3 regions of the Comamonas sp. GCA5 genome follow, and region 1 is predicted to be linked to each of the others. Evidence: predicted binding sites of a transcription regulator. Region 1 holds the regulator's gene; each other region holds the start of a gene.
What was found. Region 1 encodes FNR, which switches genes on or off when oxygen is low (the NO sensors DNR and NnrR bind a similar motif). Its sites were predicted from a motif close to TTGATNNNNATCAA; they were not measured.

Region 1 (2,263 bases):
CTGACCACCTGCCCCCGCCCGCAGTGCTGCAGGTGCAGATCGACCTCGCGCTCCAGATAGCGCATGTACGTGGCCGCACGCTCATGGTGCTTGGTCACGATCTTGTTGCACGCGCAGTAATAGCACAGCGATTCGCAAAACGGGATGTGCACATACAGCGACATCGGCTGCTTGGCAGCCGCAGCGACTTTGCGTTGCTTCAGAGCCAAGATATAGTCGCTATCACCAAACGCTTCCACAAACCTGTCTGCTGTGGGGTAAGAGGTATAGCGTGGACCAGGTACGTCGTAACGACGCAGGAGTTCGGGTGTGACGACAGTCATGAATCTTTTTTCCTTGATTGTTAGACTGTGCACCAATGGCCCGCAACCATCCTTGACGTGAATCAAGAGGTCTGCGATCAAGCAATGCCACAATTTTGACAAGCATCATTCACCGCAATCCCAGTTGTAACAGCTTCTTTTTTTACCGACTTTTAACGCACCGCGTGACCCGCAAGATCGCCTGCACCACGCCGCGTCCGAGTACATGACCCCTCCAACCATCAAAGTAACCTGTTCCAACTGCAACCTGCGCGAGCTGTGCATGCCCGCGGGGCTGAGTGAGCAGCAGTTGCAGCGCATCGACGAAATTGTGGCCACCCGCCGCAAGGTCAAGCGCGGCGGCACGCTGTTCCGCAACGGGGAGCCCTTCACATCGCTGTATGCCATCCGCACAGGCTTTTTCAAGACCTGCGTGGCTACCGAAGATGGTCGCGACCAGGTGACAGGCTTTCAGATGGCCGGCGAGATCATTGGTCTGGATGGCATCGTGCATGACCACCACACCTGCGATGCAGTGGCCCTGGAAGATGCCGAAGTGTGCGTGATGCCGTTTGACGGGCTGGAGGAGGTGTCGCGCGAAGTGACGGCCCTGCAGACCCACGTGCACAAGGTCATGAGCCGCGAGATCGTGCGCGAGCACGGCGTGATGCTGCTGCTGGGCAGCATGCGCGCTGAGGAACGCCTGGCGGCCTTCATCCTGAATCTGGTGCAGCGTCTGCACGCACGCGGCTTCTCGTCGTCGGAACTGGTGCTGCGCATGACGCGCGAAGAGATCGGCAGCTACCTGGGCCTGAAGCTGGAGACGGTCAGCCGCACTTTCTCGAAGTTCGTCGAAGAAGGTATGGTGGAGGTCAAACAACGCCACGTGCGCATTCTTGATACCGCCGCGCTGCAACGCCTGGTTAACAGCCACCAAGACTGCAACAAATAACCACTGCCGCTGCCTCAGAGCAGGTCCACGAAAAAAGCCTTCCTGCATCAACAGGAAGGCTTTTTTCATTCAAGCGTTGTTGGGATAGCAGGCTTGCAGCCGCTCGGGGTCGCCAAGCCCAGTCGACGGCGCCTGGGCTTGGGCATTGACCGCTGCGCTGGGCAGGGCCAGCACCATGGTCATCCAGCCGGCCACGGCGAAGACCGCCCAGAACGCAAAGAATGCCAGGGTGTAGATGGCCGTGCGCGACAGCTCCACCGTCTGCCCCATCCACAGCATGTCGTGCGGGTCAAACGCCGCAAAGACCAGCATCTCCATCACGCCGGCCGCCACAAAGGCCGGCCAGCCAATCCACATCCAGCGTCGTGTCCACATAAAAGCACTCCTTCGCAAGAGGTTGTACCTAAATTGTGTCCACAGCCGCTGAACCATGCTTGTGGGACAAACACTGAATAAAAAAACATAGCTGCCAGCGCTTGATTCCATTGAATTTCAAATAGTTTTCTATTTGAAACCTACTGATTACATGCGCCAGCAGCTATGTTTTAAGCCAATCCCCTCTGCGCGGTCATGCCCCCGTGCTGCCGAGAACAGCACAAACGGCCTGTCAGCGCGCCGCATCACTTGGGTGCCAGGTTGGGCAAATCGTCCGCAGGGGTGGCGGCGTGGTTGCGCACCGCGTGCGCAGGCGCATGGCTTTTGTCCGGGTTGCGCAATTGCTCGTTGATGTTCACGCCCTTCTGGTAATAGTCGGGGTCCACAACCGGATCCGCGCCACGCGTGGCAATGACCAAGGTGACAATGCCCGCCACCACCACGATGGCAGGACCTGCCAGCACCAGCCACACATGGCCGAACTTCCACCAGGGAGCGGTCGAGACTTCGGGCTTCATTTCAGCTTGAGACATCCTAGACTTTCTGAGAAATAAACAAACACCGCGCACAGTGCCCGAGGGGGCCGTGCGCCAGACCCGCATCCACGGTCAACGCGGCACCAGGAACACGGATT
Region 2 (2,263 bases), on a different contig from region 1:
CGATGAACACGCCCAGCTCCCCGGGCTCGGCAAAATCGGTTTGCGCCGCCAGCAGGATGACCGAGCTCAGCTGGGGCATATCGGCCGGCACCAGGGCCTGTTCCTTGGCCGTGCGGGTCTTCTTGCGCTGCAGGCGCCCCAGGGTGGCGGCCGCAATCGCCAGGAAGGTGCCGCCCAGGCAATAGCCCACGGTGTGGATGCTGGCCGCGCCGGTGCGCGACTTCACCGCCGCCATGGCCTCCAGCACGCCGGTGCTCAGGTAGTCCTGCATCTTCAGGTCGCGGTCGGAGGCGTCCGGGTTGCGCCAGGAGATGATGAACACCGTATGGCCCTGGCTGACCAGGTAGCGCACCATCGAGTTCTGCGGCGACAGGTCCAGGATGTAGTACTTCATGATGCACGAGGGCACGATCAGCACCGGCTCGGGCAGCACCTGGTCGGTCTGCGGGCTGTACTGGATCAACTCGATCAGGTGGTTGCGGAACACCACCTTGCCCGGTGTGCACGCCACATCCTGGCCGACGGCGAATTCCAGCGGCTCCAGCTGGTCGGCCGCAGTGTCGGCCTTGGCCTTGCGCGCGGCCTGCACATCTTCGGCAAACAGCTTCACGCCCTGGCGCAGACTCTCGCCCTGCGTGGCCTTGGCCTTGACCAGCACCTCGGGGTTGGTGGCCGCCCAGTTGGACGGCGACAGGGCATCCATCCACTGCCGGGTGAAGAACTCGACCACATGGCTGTGGTGACGCGTCATGCCCTCGACCTGCGCGGCCTCGCGCCACCAGCTGTCGGCCGCCTTGAAGTGTTCCTTGACGGCCCGGTAAGGCCATTGCTGCCAGGCGGCGTCCTTGAAACGGGCATCGCTTTCGCTGCCAGGCTGCAGGCTGGCTTGCGCAGCCTGTTGTGCCAGTTGCACCGCCTTGTGGGCCAGCGTCATCTGTTTGCCCGGCGCCGTGGCGAGGTGCATCATCCAGTCGGCGGCAGCCAGGCCCAGGGCCACGGGGGACAGGCCCATGGTGCCGGCGCTCAGCGCGGCACGCACCTGGTCATCCAGGGCCTGCGCGGCTTCGGCAGGGGAAGATCCATGGGTTGGGCGGGTCGGTATGTTCGGTGAAGTCTCGCTCATCTCGGGGCCTAATGGTTACAACTGTAGCTACCAGTAACCATTCTCGGAAAAACCACCGCAACCACCAAATCCAAACCTCCGCACCTTGATTCGCATCAAGCTTCACCCGCTTCCCGGCGCCCGTGGCTTGACGCCCGGCCCTCGCTCCGCGCCTTACGCCACGCTGGCCGGACCGGCCACCGCCGCGGCATGCTGCGCGGCGTGCAGCACCAGGTGCGCCGCCTTCTCCGCCACCATGATGGTCGGGGCGTTGGTGTTGCCACTGGTGATGCGAGGGAAGATGGAGGCGTCCACCACCCGCAGCCCCTGCACCCCGTGCACCCGCAGTTGGCTGTCGACCACGTCCAGGGGGCCGGGGCCCATGCGGCAGGTGCCGACCGGGTGGTAGATCGTGTCGGCAGTCTGCCGCAGCCAATCGGCGATCTGCGCCTCGGTCTGCGCCGCCGCGGAGGCCGGCAGCTCCCTGGCGCCATGGCGCGCCAGCGCCGGCTGGGCCAGGATGTGGCGCATGCTGCGCACCCCTTGCACCATGGGCGCCAGGTCCCGGGCGTCGCCCAGGAAGTTCGGGTCCACGGCCGGCAGGGTCAGCGGATCGGCACTGCGCAGCCGCACCTGGCCGCGGCTGTGCGGCTGCAGCAGGCACAGGTGGCAGGAAAAACCATGGCCCCAGACGGTCTGGCGCCCATGGTCCAGCAACTTGCCCACCACGAAGTGCAGCTGCAGATCGGGCTGCACCAGCTCCGCACGGCTGCGCACAAAGGCGCCGGCCTCGGCAAAGTTGGTCGTCAGCAGCCCGGTGCGCTGGCGGTGCCACTGCCAGGCTCCGCGCGCCACGTGCCACAACCCGGCGGGCGACAGGCCGAACGACTGCGTCAGCCCCGGCGCATCGCACAGCAAGATCGCATCCAGATGGTCATGCAGGTTGGCCCCCACGCCCGGCAGGTCGGACCGCAGCGGGATGCCCAGCTCCTGCAGGTGGCCCGCCGGGCCCAGGCCCGACAGCATCAGCAGCTGGGGCGACAGCAGTGCGCCCGCACTGAGCAGCACTTCGCGCCGCGCCTGCACCACGTGGCGCGTGCCATCGCGCAGGTATTCCACCCCGGTCGCACGCAGCCCCTGCGGGGTGTCCGACAGCAGGAT
Region 3 (2,263 bases), on a different contig from region 1:
AAGGCAGCTCCATCAGCCTGCACGAGTTCCTGTACCCGCTGCTGCAAGGCTATGACTCGGTGGCGCTGCAGGCCGACCTGGAACTGGGCGGTACGGACCAGAAGTTCAACCTGATGATGGGGCGCCATCTGCAGGCCGAATATGGCCAGCCACAACAGTGTGTGCTCACCATGCCGCTGCTGGTGGGCCTGGACGGCGTGCACAAGATGTCCAAGTCCAAGAACAACTACATCGGTATCACCGAGGACGCCAACACCATGTTCGCCAAGGTGCTGTCGATCTCGGACGACCTGATGTGGGACTGGTACACCTTGCTGTCCTTCCAGAGCCTGGAGCACATCGCCCAGTTGAAGGCCGAGATTGCCGCCGGCGGCAACCCCAAGCACGCCAAGGTGGCCCTGGCCAAGGAAATCACCACGCGCTTCCACAGCGCGGCGGCGGCCGAGGCGGCCGAGCAGGATTTCATCAACCGCTCCAAGGGCGGTATCCCCGACGACATCCCCGAGCTGAGCCTGTCCGGCGCGCCCCTGGGCATCGGCGCTTTGCTGAAGCAGGCCAATCTGGCGCCCTCGACCAGCGAAGCCAACCGCCTGATCGATGGCGGCGGCGTGCGCGTGGATGGCAACGTGGTCAGTGACCGCGGCCTGAAGCTGGACGCCGGCACCTTCGTGGTGCAGGTGGGCAAGCGCAAGTTCGCGCGGGTGACGCTGGCGTGATGTGCGGGGCGCCCTGGGTGCCCCGGGTGTGCGGCCCAAGGCGGTATCTGGAAGCAGGTGCCGCCTTGTTTTTTTCAAAACCAGGAGCGGTTGGCGCTGGCTGAAAAAGGTGTTCAAGGTCTTTAGCCTTGGAAAGCGCCATTCAGCAAGCGCTGGGTGCTTCGCTGGTGATAGCGCCCGGCGCACCGGCCTCGGCGATGGCCGCCTGCAAAAAGGGCACGTAGGCGCGGTCCTCCTGCAGGATGTGGTGCAGCAGCCAGTGCTTGAGAAAGGCCATGGCCTCCAGGTCCACCTCTTCCCCGGCCTCGAAACGCAGCAGCCAGTTCATGGCCTGGGTGGTGAACTGGCCATGCTCGGCCGTGTGCGCCGTCGCCTGCGGGTAGCCGTAGCGCTGGAACATGACCTCTTCCTCGATGAAGTGGTTGTGCGTGTACTCGACCAGGCCCTCCAGCACCTCGCCGACCACCGCGCGGTCCGGGATGGGGTTGTCGAGTTCGTCGTGCAAGGCATTGATCAGCGCCACCAGGTGCTGGTGCTGGGCGTCAACATGGGGGATGCCCAGCATCAAGTCGCTGGGCCACGGCATGAAGGTCATGGGCTCTCCAAATCGGTGAAACATGGGGTGGGGTGGCCCTGCGGCGCACAACGCCTGCCCAGGATGCATAAAGTGCCGGCGCCTTCCAATGGGGGCAGGGCCCTGGCGCAGCGTCTGTCTGACGGACATCAAACGCCGGGCGGCGCGGTGTGGGCTGCGTCCCACGGCACGGTCGCGGTGGCCATGCCGATCACGCCCGGCGCGGCGGCCGGGCGCGTGATAATCGAAGACCATCGCCAGCGTTGGCTGGTTTCACTGTGAGTTGATTGCGTCCCATGTCCCTGAATGCACTCCCCCTGGATATCGTCGTCATGGCTGCCGGCAAAGGCACCCGCATGAAAAGCCGCACCCCCAAGGTGCTGCAAAAGCTGGCGGGGCGGGCCTTGCTGCAGCACGTGCTGGACACGGCGCAGCAGTTGCAGGCGCGCTCGGCCGTGGTGGTGACGGGCCATGGTGCTGCAGAAGTGGAAGCAGTCATCACCGACGCAGCGCGGGCTGACAGTCATTTGGACCTGAAGTTCGTGCGCCAGGAACCCCAGTTGGGCACGGGCCACGCCGTGCAGCAGGCCGTGCCGGTGCTGGCGCGCGACGGCATGGTCGTCATCCTGTCGGGCGACGTGCCGCTGACCCAGGCCGACACACTGGCCGCGCTGGTCGACGCCGCTGCGGGCCAACGCATGGCGCTGCTGACCGTGTCGCTGGACAATCCCACGGGCTATGGCCGCATCGTGCGCAATGACGCCGGCACGGTGCAGCGCATCGTGGAGCAAAAGGACGCCAGCGAGGCCGAGCGCGCCATCACCGAGGTCTACAGCGGCATCATGGCCGTGCCGGCCCAGCGCCTGGCGCAGTGGCTGTGCCAGCTGAACAACCACAACGCCCAGGCCGAGTACTATCTGACCGACATCGTCGCCATGGCCGTGGCCGACGGGGTGGAAGTGGTGGCACACCG

Region 2: the regulator FNR is predicted to act here: its motif matches at 1,209-1,222, upstream of SJH88_RS04420 (PHA/PHB synthase family protein).
Region 3: the regulator FNR is predicted to act here: its motif matches at 1,430-1,443, upstream of SJH88_RS04520 (bacteriohemerythrin).

The regions. Positions count from the first base shown of each region.
Region 1 is NZ_JAZHFR010000012.1:22,812-25,074, reverse strand. It holds gene hemN (oxygen-independent coproporphyrinogen III oxidase) at 1-323, opposite strand, end outside; gene fnr (fumarate/nitrate reduction transcriptional regulator Fnr) at 529-1,254, shown strand; gene SJH88_RS04850 (hypothetical protein) at 1,324-1,629, opposite strand; gene SJH88_RS04845 (FixH family protein) at 1,875-2,162, opposite strand; gene ccoG (cytochrome c oxidase accessory protein CcoG) at 2,238-2,263, opposite strand, start outside.
Region 2 is NZ_JAZHFR010000011.1:3,156-5,418, reverse strand. It holds gene SJH88_RS04420 (PHA/PHB synthase family protein) at 1-1,123, opposite strand, end outside; gene SJH88_RS04415 (GMC family oxidoreductase) at 1,277-2,263, opposite strand, start outside.
Region 3 is NZ_JAZHFR010000011.1:27,706-29,968, forward strand. It holds gene tyrS (tyrosine--tRNA ligase) at 1-716, shown strand, start outside; gene SJH88_RS04520 (bacteriohemerythrin) at 859-1,311, opposite strand; gene glmU (bifunctional UDP-N-acetylglucosamine diphosphorylase/glucosamine-1-phosphate N-acetyltransferase GlmU) at 1,587-2,263, shown strand, end outside.